Phyllobacterium zundukense: one gene and its partner. Each later gene encodes a partner of the first gene's protein in a complex. Links are inferred from orthologs where the notes say so. Each region holds a gene or a part of one and is shown in the gene's direction. Other genes may lie near its edges.

What was found.
Region 2: the proteins of trxA (region 1) and trxB are in contact, whole or in part, in a crystal structure (PDB 1F6M), measured with the Escherichia coli proteins. The link is inferred for Phyllobacterium zundukense from one-to-one orthologs.

What each region holds. Positions count from the first base shown.
Region 1 is NZ_CP104973.1:1,074,640-1,083,564, reverse strand. The notes cover bases 6,147-8,925. They hold trxA (thioredoxin), read left to right. Parts: upstream 6,147-7,263; coding sequence 7,264-7,587; downstream 7,588-8,925. Other genes in these bases: N8E88_RS17605 (bifunctional folylpolyglutamate synthase/dihydrofolate synthase), read right to left, coding at 7,643-8,925; addA (double-strand break repair helicase AddA), read left to right, coding at 6,147-7,072. Also shown: N8E88_RS17625 (nucleotidyltransferase family protein), read left to right, coding at 1-445; double-strand break repair protein AddB, read left to right, coding at 438-3,578; more of addA, read left to right, coding at 3,575-6,146. UniProt on the Escherichia coli protein: Participates in various redox reactions through the reversible oxidation of its active center dithiol to a disulfide and catalyzes dithiol-disulfide exchange reactions.
Region 2 is NZ_CP104973.1:2,215,033-2,224,166, forward strand. What follows is about bases 5,937-8,924. They hold trxB (thioredoxin-disulfide reductase), read left to right. Parts: upstream 5,937-6,937; coding sequence 6,938-7,912; downstream 7,913-8,924. Other genes in these bases: N8E88_RS23300 (glycosyltransferase family 25 protein), read left to right, coding at 5,937-6,054; N8E88_RS23305 (Lrp/AsnC family transcriptional regulator), read right to left, coding at 6,064-6,534; N8E88_RS23315 (LysR family transcriptional regulator), read left to right, coding at 7,974-8,870. In the rest of the region: N8E88_RS23270 (extensin-like domain-containing protein), read right to left, coding at 1-578; N8E88_RS23275 (DMT family protein), read left to right, coding at 1,039-1,389; N8E88_RS23280 (DMT family transporter), read right to left, coding at 1,379-2,269; N8E88_RS23285 (PQQ-dependent sugar dehydrogenase), read right to left, coding at 2,362-3,498; transcription elongation factor GreA, read left to right, coding at 3,789-4,262; N8E88_RS23295 (glycosyltransferase family 4 protein), read left to right, coding at 4,268-5,329; more of N8E88_RS23300, read left to right, coding at 5,326-5,936.

The sequences.
Region 1 (8,925 bases):
TGCACTGCCGAAGATCGGTGCCGATCCTTTCTATGTGGTCAACGCCGATACTTTTTGGGTGGATGGATCGAAGCCAAATCTTGTCCTGTTGGCCGAAGGATGGGATGATGCGCGCATGGATATTCTGCTGATGATTGCAGCAAAGGATCAGGCCACCGGCTATGATGGGCGCGGTGATTTCCACATGGACAATGACGGTCGCCTGCGCCGCCTCGGAATTGGCGAAACGTCGCCCAATATTTATGCCGGTGCAGCCATTATCCATCCTCGGATTTTCACAGGCGCCGTGGCGGGCAAGGCCTCGCTCAATCGCTATTTTGATGCGGCGATCGCCACGGACCGGCTTTATGGCCGGCGGATGGACGGCTTGTGGCTGACGGTCGGAACACCTGATGCGATTGGCGAGGCGGAAGCAGCCATCGCCAGACAGATGGTCAATGGTTGAGCACGGACATTCGCGCATATTTTCCATAGCGCGGGGCATTCCATTTCTGCCCGCTCTGGTTGACGCGCTGCGATCGGGCACGCTTGTACCAGGTTATCCGGCCGATCCGTCGGATCCCATGGCGCTGGCACATGCAACGATCTACGTGCCGACACGCCGCGCTGCACGCACCCTGCGTTCCTTGCTGGTCGAAACGAGCCCGGCCAGGTCTGCTATCCTCCCCGTCATCCGGCCGCTCGGTGATGTGGACGAGGATGCGGCAATGTTCGATCTGGGATCGGATGCTTTTTTCGATCTCCTGCCGCCGATAAATTCGACAGAACGCTTGCTGCTGCTCGCGCGGCTCGTGAGGCCTTGGCGCGAACGTCTGCCCGACCATGTCCGGGCACTTTTTGGCAATGAAGAGATCGCCATCCCGGCTACGACCGCCGATGCAATCTGGCTGGCGCGCGATCTTGCGAGCTTGATGGATCAGGTTGAGACCGAAGCAATGGGCTGGTCGTCACTCTCCAACATTGTGTCGGAGGATCTGCCGAATTGGTGGCAGGTAACCCTGGACTTCTTGGGAATAGTCACCAGTCTTTGGCCCGAGGTTCTTGCCGATCGGCATCGATCCAACCCTGCTGCACATCGCAATCGGCTGATTGAGCTCGAAGCTGAACGTCTGTTGCGTAGCCCGCCAGTCGGGCCGGTTATCGCCGCCGGTTCCACGGGCTCGATACCTGCCACCGCACAGTTGCTCGCGGCGGTCGCTTCTTTGCCACAAGGCGCTTTGGTTCTGCCCGGCGTTGATCGTGACATGGACGCGGCAAGTTGGGAACTTCTGGCCAATACCATCGACAGCCCATCGATCTTCGGTCACCCGCAATATGGTTTGAGAAAGCTATTGAGCCAGCTCGGCGTTCTGCGTCAGGACGTCATCCAGTTAGGAGACGTAGCGGCTCCAAAGCGTGCGCGTGAGGCTTTGCTGGCCGAGGCGATGCGTCCAGCAGACACCAGTGAAGCCTGGGCCGATATCGACCGTGGCGATGGCAGGTTCTTGGCTGCCATCGCGCCTATCGCGCTTGTAGAGGCCGCGAATGAACGCGAAGAGGCTCTCGCCGTGGCTGTCGCCTTGCGTGACGCGATTGACCAGCAAGGTAAGACGGCAGCCTTGATCACAGCGGATCGTGATCTTGCGCGGCGTGTCTCGACCGAGCTTGCGCGCTTCAATATCGCAGCTGATGATTCCGGCGGGCATGCCCTGCGCGAAACGCAACCGGCCACATTGATGCGGCTGGCACTGGAAACAGTCTTCAATCCTGGCGATCCCGTCGCACTGCTCGCGCTTCTCAAGCATCCTTTGACCCGGCTCGGCCAGGAACGTTCAGCCGTACGGCAAGCTGCGGAAACCATCGAACTCGTATCGCTTCGCGGTGGTACCGGCCGGGCTACAGTGACCGGCCTGCGGTCTTTCTTTGAAAAACGCCTTTCGGACGCAAGCACAACGCCATTTGAACCCGGGTGGCTTCGGCAGATTACCGTTGCGCAGATCGAGACTGCGCGCTCAGCCTGCGAAGCGCTCTCGCAATGCATGGAACCACTAGTCGCCTTTGCCGCCAAAGAAATTCCGGTGGAGATGGCGGCGATTGTCCATGCCACAGTCGCCAGTCTGGAAAATCTGACGCGGGACGACCAGGGCGACATTGCGGCGCTCTACTCAGGCGCCGCTGGCGAACAGTTTGCCGCCTTCCTGCGCAATTTGATATCGGCAGATGCGGGGTTGGAGTTCATGCCCTCCGAATGGCCGTCGATAATCGAGGCGCTGGTCGCGGGAGAGGTGGTCAAGCCTAAGGCCGGTGCACATCCCCGCCTTTTTATTTGGGGGGCACTGGAAGCCCGTTTGCAGACAGTCGATACGGTCGTCATCGGCGGTCTGAACGAAGGGTCCTGGCCGGGCAAAACCCGCAATGATCCCTTCATGTCGCGGCCAATGAAATCAATCATCAATCTTGAACCACCCGAACGGCGCATTGGCCTTGCAGCGCATGATTTTCAAATGGCGATGGGCATGGATCGCGTCATTCTCACGCGGGCGCAGCGCGCCGCCAACGCTCCGACGGTTGCTTCGCGCTGGCTGCAGCGGCTCGAAACGGTTCTGGGCAAAACTGCAACTGCAGAATTGCGTGCGCGGGGTGTAAAATATCTGAACTGGGCGCGGGAGATCGATACTGCACCGAACGAAGATTTCGTCAAGCGACCCGAACCAAAGCCGCCGTTGGGCGCGCGGCCAAAGCATTTCTCAGTTACGGAAATCGAGACGCTCAGGCGCGACCCTTACGCGATCTTTGCCCGGCGCATCCTGCGCCTGCGCCCCATCGATCCGCTGATCCGCGATCCTGATGTCGCCGAGCGCGGATCGCTGTTCCATGATATTCTGGCGGATTTCACTGCGCAGGGTGTTGATCCGCAGAACGCCGACGCGTCCGCGCGTCTGGTGGACATCGGACGGCGCTTTTTCGATGAGATCGCATTGCCGGAAGAAATCGATGCGGTGTGGTGGCCTCGTTTTCAATCTTTGGTTCCGGAATACCTCCAATGGGAACGCCAGCGCGCGCACCTTATAACGGCACGTCATCCGGAAATCGCTTCAAGAAAGATTCCCGTTGAAACGACCGGCGTGACGCTCTCTGGCCGTGCTGACCGCGTTGATCTCCGGCACGATGGTTTGGCTGAGATTATCGACTACAAGACCGGTTCGACACCATCCAAACGGCAGGCGCATGTGCTGTTGTCTCCGCAGCTTGCACTCGAGGCAGCACTTCTGGCGCGCGGTGCTTTCCACGAAGTCGGTGCCCGCGATGCTGCGGACCTCCTCTATGTGCGGCTTCGTCCTAATGGTAAGGTCGATCCCGAATCGATCCTGAAGATCGGCACCGCCGCCAATGCCAGCGAGAAGTCCGCGCCAGAATTGGGCGAGCTCTCGTGGCATCGCCTGGCCGAGTTGTTGACCGCTTATCGCGACCCGCACAAAGGCTATCTTTCGCGGGCGCTGCCATTCAAGGAAAGCGATTTGACCGGGGACTACGATCATCTTGCGCGTGTGCTGGAATGGTCGGCAGGCGGCGCTGACGATAGCGGTGACGGCGAATGAAGACGCCGCGCAACATCCCGAGCGAAACAATTGCCAATCAAAACAAGGCGGCCGATCCGAAGGATTCCGTCTGGGTTTCGGCAAATGCCGGATCAGGGAAGACGCATGTCCTGACGGAACGCGTCATTCGCCTGCTGCTTGACGGAACCGATCCCTCCAAGATCCTTTGCTTGACCTATACCAAGGCAGCGGCAGCGGTCATGCAGAACCGCGTTTTTGCGCGATTGTCCGATTGGGCAACATTGGACGAAGGTGCGTTGGCCCAGACCATCGAGCAGATCGATGGCAATCGCCCCGGGCCGAAGCGGCTGGCACAAGCGCGCCGTCTGTTTGCACGGGCGCTGGAAACGCCGGGCGGCCTCAAGATTCAAACCATCCACGCCTTTTGCGAAGCGATCCTCCATCAGTTCCCGCTCGAGGCCAATATTGCGGGTCATTTCGAATTGATGGATGACATGATGCAGGTTGCGCTGGTCGGCGAAGCGCGCCGTCAATTGTTGCAGGCGGCGCGCCTTGACCATAACACGGAGCTTGCCGCTGCTTTTGCCGATGTGCTCGATGCCGCCGGAGAATTTGGTCTGCAGCAACTGCTCGACGAGGCAGTAAACAAACGGCATGATCTGACACAATTTATCGGCGAAGTCGGTCACGATGATCTGCGCCGCCAGGCTTTCTATTCGCACTTTGGCTTCCAAGGCGACGAGACCGAAGACAGTATCCTGTCGACGCTTTGGCCGGTGGACGAATTCGATCACTCGATGTTGTCCGGCATTCTGCAGATACAAAAGAGCGCGACGCGGGCGCAAGAATTTGCGCTGATTCTGCTTCATGCAAAGGTTAACGAACAGATCGATCAACGTGAGGAAGCACTGCGGGCGGCCTTCCTGAAAGCGACAGGTGATCCCAAAAGCGGTTCCTATATCGCGACCAAGGGGGTGACTGACCGTTATCCGGATTTTATCGATCGTTACGATCAAGCGGCGCAACGCGCATTCCAGGGGTTGGACCGCCTTAAACAATGGCGCTTGCTTCGCCTTACCCTGTCAGCCTTGGTTCTGATTGACGATCTGATCGGCCGCTATCAGCACATGAAAAAGACGCATGGTCTGCTCGATTTCGATGATCTGATTGTGCGTACAGTCAGATTGCTGTCGCGTCAGGATGCTGGACCATGGGTACAATACAAGCTCGACAAGGGTATCGATCATATTCTGGTCGATGAGGCGCAGGATACAAGCCCCAATCAATGGCGCGTCATTCGTCTGCTCAGCGCGGAATTTTTTGCCGGCAGATCCGCCCGCGACATCCGGCGCACATTGTTTGCCGTGGGTGACGAAAAGCAATCCATTTATTCGTTTCAGGGCGCTGTTCCTGAGGATTTTGCCAAGCATGGCAGGGAGACCGAAAGGAACACCAGGCAATCTGAATTGAGTTTTGAGCGTGTCAATCTCAACTTCTCGTTTCGCTCGGCCCCCGATGTTTTGTCTGCCGTCGATAAAGTTTTTGCGCGGCCCGAGGCCAATCGTGGCTTCGGGCGGGAACACGGCCCGACTGTCCATACGGCCATTCGCGATCATGATCCCGGCGAGGTCCAGATATGGGATATGATCACGCCTGAAAACGCGCCCCAGGAAGATGATTGGCGCAAACCCGTGGATAGCCTGCCTGCCCCACCCGTTCGGCTCGCTGAGCAGATAGCCAAGACGATAGATAGCTCGCTAAGGAGTGGTGAAGTACTTGAGGGGCAGGGTCGGCGTCTTGAAGCGCGAGACATCATGGTGCTGGTGCGCAAGCGCGATCAGTTCATGCCAGCGTTGTCGCGTGAGCTGAAAAAACGGCAGGTCCCGGTCGCCGGCGCTGACAGGTTGAAGCTCACGAACCACATTGCCATCAAGGATCTGGTGGCACTCGGCCGGTTCATGCTGCTGCCATCCGACGATCTGTCCCTTGCAGCATTGTTGAAGAGCCCGTTGTTCAAGTGGAATGATGAACAACTGTTTGACCTCGCCTATGGCCGGGCGGAGCATGAAACACTCTACCAAAGGTTGAAGGCGCGCGCCGACGATGATCTGATCGCGAGTGCAACGGCGCAACGATTGCAGAGTTGGCGCAATCGGGCCGACACCGTACCGGTGTTCGAGTTTTATGCGGAGATCCTGGGGCCGGGAGGCGCCAGACGCGATCTGTTGGCAAGACTTGGCCATGAAGCCGGTGATGTCATCGACGAGTTTCAAAACTATGCGGTTGCTACGGAAAAGACTGGCCTCCCCGGACTTCAGGCATTCCTTGAAACGCTTGATGCCGCAACCCCCGAGATAAAACGCGAACTCGATCAGAGCCGCAATGAAGTTCGCATCATGACGGTACACGCGGCCAAGGGGCTGGAGGCGGCCGTCGTCTTCCTGGTCGATTCCGGCAGTGCGGCGTCAGCAGGCGGGCGAACGCCGAATTTGCTGTCTTTCGAGCTGCAGGAAAAAGATGGCTGGCAAGGTCCAGGTTTTCTCTTCGTCCCCGGCAAGACCTATGCAACCGCCTTCACGGGGGCAATCGTCGATAATCTGAAAGTTCGCGCCGAAGAAGAGTATCGCCGGCTTCTCTATGTGGGGATGACGCGCGCCGAGGATCGCTTGATCGTGTGCGGCTATCGCGGACCACGGCAGGCATCCGAAACATGGCATGGTTTGGTCGAAGCCGCGCTGGGTGAATTAAGCGAACCATTCCAGCATCCCGTAGAAGCTGTGGTCGCCAGGCGTTATCGCGTGACGGAGCGCACTCACTCGCCGATCGATCAACCTGCCACCCCATCCGCAGCACGTGCCGAACCATTTCCAACGGCCTATCGCTCTCCCATGCCGCGAGAAGCCGGCCTGCCAAGACCGCTTGCGCCATCCGGCGTCTCGGTCTTGATCGAACCAGATGACGAAGCACCCGCAATGATCGGCTCACCAGTACTGACAAGTGATGGGGGTGATCCGTCGTTCGCGATCCGCCGAGGAACGGTCATCCACGCCTTGTTGCAGACCCTGCCGAACTTGCCCGCCGGGCAACGGGTCCCAGCTGCGGAACGCTACCTTTCGCGCGCGGCCTCCGACTGGCCCCGCCAAGAAATCGAAGATGTCTTGCAATCGGTCCTCGGCGTTATAGATGATCCACGCTATGCACCGGTTTTCGCATCAGGTTCGCTCGCAGAAGTGGCGATCATGGGAACGCTGCATCTGCGCGGCAAGGATCACGCCGTTTCGGGTGTGATCGACAGGCTGTCAGCCGATGAAAAGCGGGTGCTCATCGTGGATTACAAGACAAACCGGCCACCGCCGAGCACTCTCGCCAAGGTTCCGGAGGCGTATGTCGCGCAGCTCGCCCTTTACCGCCAATTGCTGGAGCCGCTTTATCCAGGCAAGGTTGTGGAGGCTGCGCTGCTCTTCACCGAAGGTCCGCACCTGATCGATATCCCCGCCGATGCGATGCGCGACGCACTCGGTCGGATGGTGTGAGCAAAGGATATGGATTGGAAAATGCAAAACGTGGTAATGCTGATTGTTGATTGCTGCGGGCAGGCAACGAAGCAGGGTTGCAGGCTCCTCCAGACTGTTTGCACTGAATCGTGACAATACCGAGCTTGACGATTGCGAGCCGACTCACCACATGATGTGCAACACATTCACAAACACACAAGGAAAAGCCCATGGCTACCGTCAAGATCGACACCAGCAATTTCCAGTCCGACGTCATTCAGGCGGGCCAGCCTGTCGTCGTTGATTTTTGGGCGGAATGGTGCGGCCCGTGCAAGATGATCGCTCCTGCTCTTGAAGAGATTGCCTCCGAGATGGAAGGCAAGATCACGATTGCCAAGGTGAACATCGATGAAAATCCGGAACTTGCTGCCCAGTTCGGTGTACGTTCGATCCCGACTTTGCTGATGTTCAAGGATGGTGAACTTGCTGCTAATCTGGTCGGTGCTGCTCCGAAGAGCAAATTGTCCGACTGGATAAGGAATTCGGCTGCTTGATTGTTCAAGTCATTCGAACGAAAAAAGCCCGGTTTAGTGCCGGGCTTTTTGTTGCCTATAAAGGCGGCGTGCCGTTGTCCGAAAGAACGTCGCCAGCCAGATAGAGCGATCCGCCAATAAGAATTCGCGGTGCCGGCTCGGATGTGTCCCAGCTATGCGCCAGGATCTTCAGAGCATTTTCTACCGAATGCACAGGTTCAGCCGAAAGCCCGGCTTCATTGGCTGCGAGCGCAAGCTCGTCATGTGGAATCCCGGCGCCGCTGGACCGTATCGGCACCGTATAGACGTGCCGCGCCATGCCGGTAAAAGCCTGGAAATAGCCAACAGGATCCTTGGTATTGATCATGCCGGTGATCAGAAATAGCGGCCGTTGATTGCGATCCTCCAATGTGGCAACGGCCTCGGCGATCACCAGCCCCGCTCCGGGGTTGTGTCCGCCATCAAGCCAGATTTCCGAACCCGGAACTGCCATTTCCACCAGCTTGCCCCTGATGAGCCGCTGCATCCGGGCGGGCCACTCGACGTTTGCCATCGCCCGTTCGACGGCCTGTTCCGGCACCTTGAAGCCGGCAGTTCTGACCGCCTGAATTGCTGCAGCAGCGTTCGCCAGCTGGTGGCGGCCGAGCAGTGCCGGCAAAGGAAGGTCCATCAATCCCTTATTGTCCTGATAGACCATGCGCCCGCGTTCTTCGAAACTGAGAAAATCTTGGCCATAAACCGTAAAGGGGCAATCGCGGCGTTCGGCGGTCTCGATCAGCACCATGCGGACGGCTTCTTCTTCCTGGGCTCCGATGACAACAGGGCAACGCGGCTTGATGATGCCGGCTTTTTCCGCTGCAATCAGTTCCACACGGTCGCCGAGATAGGGCTGGTGATCGAGCGAAATGGGCATGATGACGCTGACAGCCGGCTCGGGAATGACATTCGTCGCATCGAACCGCCCGCCAAGGCCAACTTCGAGGATGACAGCATCCGCCGGGTGTTCTGAAAACAAAACGAAAGTGACCGCGGTAAGTATCTCGAAGACGGTGATTGCCTGTCCGGCATTGGCGTCGGCAACACGCTTGACCGCATCCGCCAGCACATCATCGTCGACGATCTTGCCGCCGCCGGGCGCGCCAATCCGGTAGCGCTCATGCCAGCGCACGAGATGTGGCGAGGTGTGGACGTGCACCGTGTAGCCTGCGGCTTCAAGCAGCGCCCGCGAGAAGGCAACGGCAGAACCCTTGCCATTGGTGCCAGCAACGTGGATTACCGGCGGTATCCGCAGCTGCGGATTGCCCAGTGTGTCCAATAGGCGCGTTATACGGCCGAGAGACAGATCGAAGCCCTTGGGGT
Region 2 (9,134 bases), 1.1 Mb from region 1 along the record:
CTGGAAAATCCACTGACGGTCAGCGGGTGGTCGATCTTGCAGACGCCTCCATCATTGATGGGTTCGCGTTCCTGAAACACAACGCCAAGTTGTTTAAGCTGGGTACGACAGGCAATCTCGCTCCCCGACATGGCAAAGGCACTTTCTCCGCGCGCAATGGGGTCTCTGATTCCGGCCGCATAACCGTAGCTTTCGGCATCATCGGAGGCCGGTTCGGATTCCGGCAGCGAGTAGGGCTTCGGCTCTGCGACTTGCGGGGTCTCCGGCACGATAATTCTGTCCGGTTGCGGTTCGGCGTCCGGTACGGAAAGGACTTCGGGCTGCTGCGCGGCGATATCGTCCGACTGTGGTGTGGATTGTTGCTGGATTTCCTCGGCGGTGACCTGCGTGCTTTCTTCACTTGCAAGGGATTGGCTGGCAACGGACGTGTCGTTGCTACCAACATCCGCCATGGGTCGCCGAACATCGCCCATGCCGCAACTGCTCAGCGCTGTCGACGTGAAAAGGACAAGCATGATCGAAAGGTGCTTAGAGCAAACCGCTCTAAAACGCGCGGCGGACGACAACGCAATACTCATGTCACCACATCCCCTTTGCCCGGTTACGCTAGGGTCAGGACCCATTAATCTGGTCGAAATGGTAGGCGGCCATTTGTTTGGATACGAGGAGCAAGGGCGATGGCAATGTTTATCCATTGTCGAGCCTTTGCGACAAAGTAGCCGGGCAAATGGACCCTATCCTGCGGACGCCGAAACGGCTGCAAGCTGCAGTGTCGAACTGCTCGGCCGGGGGAAAAACCCCGCCCTTCGCATCTCTCCTCGCATCTTCTTGCCGTTTCAGGCGCCATTTCGATCATATTAATGAGTCCTGACCCTACGCGGATGCAGCTAAAAATAGAGGCAAATTGTAAAGGAAAGGTCAGCGTCGCTCTTAAGGCCTGCGTCGAAAATGTGATCCGATGCTGGTTGATCCCGGCTTGATTTTGCTGCAATCACCTCGGCAACTGTTCTTCCTTCTCCTTCCTCCCGGAAACCATCCATGACATCTCTGTTTTCACCCTACCTCATGCCAATATTCCTGCTTGCGGCGTCGAATGTGTTCATGACTTTTGCCTGGTACGGCCATTTGAAATATCCGATGGCGCCGCTTCCGCTGGTGGTCTTCATCAGCTGGGGTATTGCGCTTATGGAATATTGGCTGGCCATTCCCGCCAACCGCATCGGTCACACCGTCTATACGACGGCCGAACTGAAAACGATGCAGGAAGTCATCACGCTCGTTGTGTTCGCCCTGTTTTCGGTTTTCTACCTGAAAGAATCCTTCACCTGGCAGCACGCAGCAGGTTTTGCGTTGATAGCCGGCGGCGCAACGCTGATCTTCAAGGCTTAAGGGCAGCTCTGCTGCGCAAAGCGGGTATCAGTTCGACGGCGATCATTGCGAAGAAGATAAGGGCGCAGCCCGCCACGCCCTGAAGCGACATGCGCTCACCCAACAATATTGTGCCGAAAAGCGCCGCAAAAAGCGCTTCGGAAGACAGCATGATCGCTGCCTGCGGAGCCGTAGTGAAACGCTGTCCAACCGCCTGCAGCGTGAAAGCGATACCGGACGAGAAGATGCCGGCAAAGAGGATTTCGGGCGCGGCTGCAACAATCGAGAAGAGCTCGGTGCGTTCCGTTCCGAGCGCGATAATCAAGCCGAGCACGCCGCATACGATGAACTGCACTAGTGCAAGCATGATCGGCCTGCCACTTCTAATGGCGATGCGATTGATGAAAATGATCTGCAACGCCCAAAAAGCAGCGCAGGCGACGGTCAACCAGTCGCCGGTGGCCAACCCGTCGAGGTGCCCGCCCGACAACAGGTAGATGCCGGCGAGCGCAGTGAGTGCGCAGGGCCAAACGACAGGATGGGGCCACTGCCAGAAAAGCAAGACAGCGAGGAACGGCACCATGACCACATAAAGTCCTGTCAGGAAGCCTGAGTTAGTGACAGACGTTGTCAATATTCCAACCTGTTGAAGTGCTGCGCCGGAAAAGAGCAGAACGCCGATAAAGAAAAACCCATAATAATCGGAACGTTTTAGCTTTGCCGGTGTATTTCTGGCCTCGCGGATTGCGAACGGTGCAATGGTCAGGGTAGCCAGCAGAAATCGAAGTGCAACGAACATAAAGGGGCCAACGCTGCCCATCGCGCTGGACTGGGCGACAAAGCCGAGGCCCCAGATCGCTCCGGCAAACAGCAGCAAAATATTGGCGCGTCCATGCGTCATGAGAGTCCCGCAAAATTTCTGCGGCTACTCCAAGCACCGCATCGATCGCTCTCTAGCGATTGCAGTTCATGGCGGCAAGTGTGCTGCAAACGTTATGCGCGTGTCAGCCGTATGATTTTCCCGTCGCCTTCATCGGTGAGAAGGTAGATCGAGCCATCAGACGCTACGCGCACATCGCGGATGCGTCCAAATTCACGCTTCAGCATCCGTTCTTCACCCTTGATGGCGCCTTTCTCATCGCGGTCCAGGCGCACGAGCATCCGGGACTTCAGGGCGCCGGCCAGAAGGTCGCCTTTCCACTCCGGGAACATCGCTCCGTCATATACCGCGAGCCCGGAGGGAGCGATCGAAGGGTCCCAGTAAAAGAGCGGTTGCTCATAGCCCTTCGCATGGGTGCCCTTGCCGATTTTGGCGCCGGAATAGTCCACACCATAGGTTATGACCGGCCAGCCGTAATTCTTGCCCGCCTGAGGCTGATTGACTTCATCACCGCCTTTGGCGCCATGTTCGACTGTCAACAATGAACCGGTGACGGGATCCCAGACCAACCCTTGCGGATTGCGGTGGCCCTTGGACCAGATTTGCGGCAGGCCTTTCTTGCCGTCGGCGAATGGATTATCCGCCGGGATGGTGCCATCCGCATTGATGCGGAGTATGGAGCCGGCCTCATCCCTGAAATCTTGCGAGCGCTTCATTGTGCCCTGATCACCGATCGTAACGAAAAGCTTGCCATCGGGTGCAACAAGAATACGCGAGCCGAAATGCGCCGATCCCTTGGTGCTTTGCTTTACCGAGAGCAGAACCGAGACGTTTTCGAGTTCGGCCCCGTCGCCATTGCGAACGAGACGCGCGCGCGCCATGACTGTGCCGGTACCATTCTGGCGCGGTTCGGTGTAGCTGAAATAGATATTCCCACTCTTGGCAAAGTCCGGCGCAAGCGCGACATCGAGCAGACCACCTTCGCCTCTGACCACGACTTTGGGAACATTGGCAACGGGCCTGGATGCTTTACCGTCCTCGACGATGCGTATCGTACCGCCGCGCTCAGTTACCAGGAGTGCGCCATCGGGCAGGAAGGCGAGGCCCCACGGATGGTCAAGGCCATCAGCAATTGTCTCGGCAGAGAGCGTCACCGTTTCAGTCTTGAAATCCTTGGCGAAAGCGGTCAGGGGCATTGATATCAAGACCGCAAACAGACCCGCTGAAGCGATTTTCGGTCCTTGTTTCATTGACGGCGATCCTCTTCGTCGTTCGCTGGATGATGTCATTTTGTGCACAGTTCGCCCATCCGGTCGTCTCACAGTGATGTGAATTCTCACTCAGCCAACGCTGATTTGCCTGCGCAAATGCCCGACATGCGACATTTTCCACTTTCTACGTGAATTCGCCGGAATCGGTGTTATATTAAGCGCTGAATGACTGAACGGTTCCGGAGTCTTGAGCTTCGGCGACCGTTTTCTTTTTGTGTCGAGGGGCATCGATCGATCGCTATTCGACATTGACTATGAAAGGAGAGGGCATGGAAAAGGTCCCGATGACTCAGGCTGGATTCGACAAGCTCAAGGAGGAGCTGCGCTGGCGCCAGCAGGAAGAACGTCCACGCATTATTGCGGCAATCTCGGAAGCGCGCGCCCACGGCGACCTTTCGGAAAACGCCGAATATCATGCCGCCAAGGAAGCCCAGAGCCACAATGAAGGCCGGGTCGGCGAGCTCGAGGATTATACGGCACGCGCCGAAATCATCGATATTTCCAAGCTGTCAGGCGACAAGATCAAATTTGGCGCTACCATTCAGCTGATCGATGAGGATACCGAAGAGAAAAAGGTGTATCAGATCGTCGGCGATCAGGAAGCTGATCCCAAGGCTGGCCGTATCTCCATTTCTTCGCCCATCGCGCGCGCGCTGATCGGCAAGAGCGAAGGCGAGACGATCGAAGTCAACGCACCCGGTGGTGCCCGGTCTTACGAAATCATCGGCTTCAGGTTCCTCTAGACTTCGTGCAGGAGCCCCTAAGCAGCGTCGAAGTGATCGCTCCGAATTTCAAGCGAAAGCTTTCCGGAGTCACTTCGACGATAATCCAACTCATCCCGCTACAGCGGGCCAATGGCCTGAACATTGTCACCATGGGCCCTGGATTGCCGGCGGAGCTGCCGAGCATCGGCTGGACATCGATCCCCGGGCTCTGGTTCAAGCCAAGGACCAGACCATTTCGCATCTGGCACGCGCGCCGCAACAATGAAATGATTGCCGGCATTCTCATGCGCCATGTCCTGCGCATGAGATTGAAGCTGTTGTTCACTTCGGCTGCGCAACGTGACCACCAGCCTTTCACCAAATGGCTGATCCGGCGAATGAACGCAGTGATCGCCACGAGCGGCAAGTCCGGAAGTTTCCTGAAGGTGCCCCACACCGTCATCATGCACGGTATCGATACCGAGCTGTTTCATCCACCACAGGACGATCAGGACAGGTTTGCAGCCTCGGGCCTCCCGGGGGAATTTCTCGTCGGCTGTTCGGGGCGCATCCGGCCTTCGAAGGGTACGGATCTCTTCGTCGATGCGATGATCAATTTGCTGCCGAAACATCCGCAATGGACGGCGGTCATGACTGGCCGCACGACTGCGGAGTACAAGGGCTTTGAACAGGCGCTGCGCGAGAAGATTGCGAAAGCCGGGCTTGGCGAGCGCATCCTGTTTCTGGGGGAGGTGCCCGATGTGCGCCTCTGGTATCGCCGGATGTCGCTTTACGTGGCGCCGTCGCGCAATGAGGGCTTCGGCCTGACGCCGCTTGAGGCGATGGCCTCGCAGACCGCGGTGGTTGCGAGTGATGCCGGGGCCTATGCCGAGATGATCGAACCGGAGACAGGAACGGTGGTTGCCGCCGGTGACGGGCGCGCGCTTGAACAAGCGATTGCGCCTTACCTCGCCGATCCAGCGATGTGTGATGAGGCGGGGAAGGTGGCAATTGCCCATGTCCGCGAGAACTTTCCGCTGCAGAAGGAGGCCGGCCGTATTGGGGAAGTCTACGAGCAGCTCTTCGCCGGTGGACCGCAGTCGTGACTGTTACGGCTTTCATCATCCATCTGAAGCGCGCGACAAAGCGCGGCGAGCACGTTCGCGGATTGATCGAGCGCTTGCCGGTGAAGGCGGAGATCGTCGATGCGGTGGACGCGCTCGAAATGGGCGAGGGTGATATTGCCGCCGTCTATGCCCGCTCGCTGAACAGTCCGTACTATCCGTTCGAGCTGCGGAAATCCGAGGTCGCCTGTTTTCTGTCGCATCGCAAAGCTTGGGCTGCAATTATCGATCGCAAGCTCGATGCAGGTCTCATCATCGAGGACGATGTCGAGGTGGATGCCGGCTTCGCGGCACAGTTGCAACTTGCGATCGATACGCTGCAACCGTCCGACTACATCCGCTTTCCGCGCTGGCCGAGGGGTGAGGCGGGGGCTGAAATCGCTCGCGAGGGTGCCAATAGCATCATTGAGCCGGAACTGCCGGGGTTGGGGATGCAGATGCAACTCGTTGGACGCGACGCGGCTATTGCGCTTTTTGCTGCAACGCAACGATTTGACCGGCCTGTTGATACGACGATCCAGATGCGCTGGCTGCATCCCGTCCGTGTATTGTCAGCGCGGCCAATCACCATCCGCGAGATCGATTTCGATCTCGGCGGGTCGGTCGTTCAGGGCAAGAACAAGACTTTGGCCGGTCGGCTGAAGCGGGAAATCCTGCGCCCCTGGTATCGCGTCACGCTTTATCTGTTTAATAAGGTCCGCCGTTAGAGGCTCGTCTTAAAGCACCATCAACGGTTCGTTCTTGACCGAACGGATGGTGAGGGACGTTCGAACGGAATCGACGTTGGGCGTCGAGGTCAATTCTTCGATGACGAAATTCTGGAACGTGCCGAGATCGCTCGCGACGCAATGCAGAAGGAAGTCCGACTCGCCGGAAACCATCCAGGCGCGGCGCACGAGTGTCCAATGCTTGGTTTTTTCGGCGAAGTTTTTCAGGTCGGCGTCAGATTGGCGGTGCAGACGGATCATGCAGAATGCGACGATATCCTGGCCGAGGATCGCGCCGTTCAGGATCGCACGATAACCCTGGATGATGCCGGCTTCTTCGAGCTTGCGCACGCGGCGCAGACAGGGCGGTGCCGATATGCCGACGCGCTCCGCCAATTCCACATTGGTGATGCGGCCATTGTCCTGCAATTGTTTCAGGATTTTCCAGTCGATCGCGTCGAGATCCGCCTTCAAAGGCATATTCCATCCTGTCCCACGAGAATTGCGGTCACCATAGGCGATTCCCCATGCTGTGTAATCACATCCCGCGATGGTTGCAAACAGGTTCCACAAATCTCCCAGGCTCTATCGAAATTCACGCCATGGCGGCCTGCAAACGGCGTTTTTCTGCGCTCCGGTGCTTACGTACCAAATGTACGCTGCGCTGCGGTGCTCGAAAACCACCGTTTTCGCCTCGCCCTGACATGAACCTCGACAGACCCTAGAAACGCCGCTCTTCCGCCACAAGCTGTGGCTAACCCGTCTATGTTGAGCGAAGACCTTGCAACAAAGGGTGCTGAACCACTACTTTATAGTCATTGAAAGAGCATGGTGGTCGTGCCATCTCTTGTATGTCGAACACATATTACTTCAAGGTCTAGTCATGTCACAGCGCCATGTGCCCGTTCTCATCATCGGTTCCGGTCCCGCGGGTTATACCGCGGCGATCTATGCGGCTCGTGCAAACCTGAAGCCCGTCATCGTCGCCGGCCTGCAGCAGGGTGGCCAGCTGATGATCACGACCGATGTGGAAAATTATCCGGGCTATGCCGATACGGTGCAAGGCCCGTGGATGATGGAGCAGATGCGCATCCAGGCCGAACATGTCGGCACCGAGATTGTCCACGACATCATCACGGAAGTTGACCTTTCCGTGCGGCCGTTCCGGCTCATCGGCGATGGCGGCACGCAATACACATGCGATGCGCTGATCATCGCGACGGGTGCGCAGGCGAAATGGCTGGGTATTCCAACAGAGCAGACTTTCATGGGCTTCGGCGTTTCTGCCTGCGCCACATGCGATGGCTTCTTCTACCGCAACAAGGATGTCGTGGTTGTTGGCGGTGGCAACACTGCGGTCGAGGAAGCGCTTTATCTCGCAAACCTCGCCAAATCGGTCACGATCGTGCATCGCCGGGATCATTTTCGCGCGGAGAAAATTCTGCAGGACCGCCTGTTCGCCAAAGAAAATGTCAAAATCATCTGGGATAACGTCGTTGACGAAATTACGGGAACAGTAGCCAAGGCGCCGATGCCCGCATCGGTGTCGGGCATACGTCTGAAGAATATGAAAACGGGTGAAACCACGGAGTTGGCAACCCATGGCGTTTTCGTCGCCATTGGTCACGCGCCGGCGGTTGAGCTTTTCAAGGGGCAACTTAAACACAAGCCGAATGGCTATCTCTGGACCGCAGCCGATTCAACCGCAACGGATGTGCCGGGCGTCTTTGCCGCCGGTGACGTTACGGATGACATCTATCGTCAAGCGGTCACCGCTGCGGGCATGGGCTGCATGGCAGCTCTTGAGGCCGAGCGTTGGTTGGCTGCCCAGGAACCAGTGCGTCAAGCTGCCGAATAGCAGCCGTTAATTTAGAGCCGGTCCCCGATGTGCGTGGCCGGAATGGGGGAGAGACTGCGCGATGTCGCTTGATTGGGACAAATTGCGAATATTTCATGCTGCTGCGGAGGCGGGGTCCTTTACCCATGCCGCCGAGACGCTACATCTGTCGCAATCAGCTATTTCCCGTCAAGTCAGCGCACTTGAGCAGGATGTCGGCGTTCCGCTGTTCCACCGCCATGCTCGCGGCCTTATCCTGACCGAGCAGGGCGAAGTGCTTTACCGCACCGCCCATGAAGTTCTTATGAAGCTGGAGAATGTCCGCTCTCGCCTGACAGAGAGCAAGGACAGGCCGTCGGGCAAATTGCGCGTGACGACGACGGTCGGCCTTGGCTCGGGCTGGCTTATCGAGCGCGTGCAGGAATTCATCGAGCTTTATCCGGAAGTTCAGCTGCAGCTGCTTTTTGACAACGAAGAGCTCGATCTGACGATGCGTCACGCGGATTGCGCTATTCGCCTGCGTCAGCCGCAGCAGCCGGATCTGATCCAGCGGCGGCTCTTTACCGTGCACATGCATGTCTACGCTTCACCGGCCTATATCGCCAAGTATGGCAAGATCGAAAGTATCGAGGAAATCGATACCCATCGCATTGTCAGTTTCGGCGAGCCCGCGCCGTCTTATCTCACCAATCTCAATTGGCTCGAGGTGATCGGCCGGACGGATGGCAATCTGAGACCCGCTGTCCTGCAGATCAACAACCTCCTGTCGATCAAGCGCGCTATACAAAAGGGCGTCGGCATCGGCGTGCTTCCCGACTATATGGTGGAAAAGGATTCGACGCTGGTCCGGCTCCTGCCAGAGATGGAATTGCCGTCGTTCGACACGTTCTTTTGCTACCCCGAAGGAATCAAAAACGCCGCTAAATTGCACGTATTTCGAGATTTTCTTTTCTCGAAAGCGCGTACTTGGTCCTATTAGGCAAGCTATTTCGACATTTTCCGAAAAGTTTTTCTTTCCAATCTTGTGCTGCTTTGCAGCATGATTTTGCCTGCGTCATCGACATTCCGTACCTGCAATTCCAACATTGTTCGTGATTTCGCCGGTATGCACCAAACGCATGGGTGCGATGCACAATTGGATGTTGCGAGACGGCGTCAAAGGGCTCATATCCACATCACTTGCCGGTGCGTCTCCTCCTCCCATTGCGCGCCCGCAAGTGTTCCCCTCTGGAGGTATAGCCGG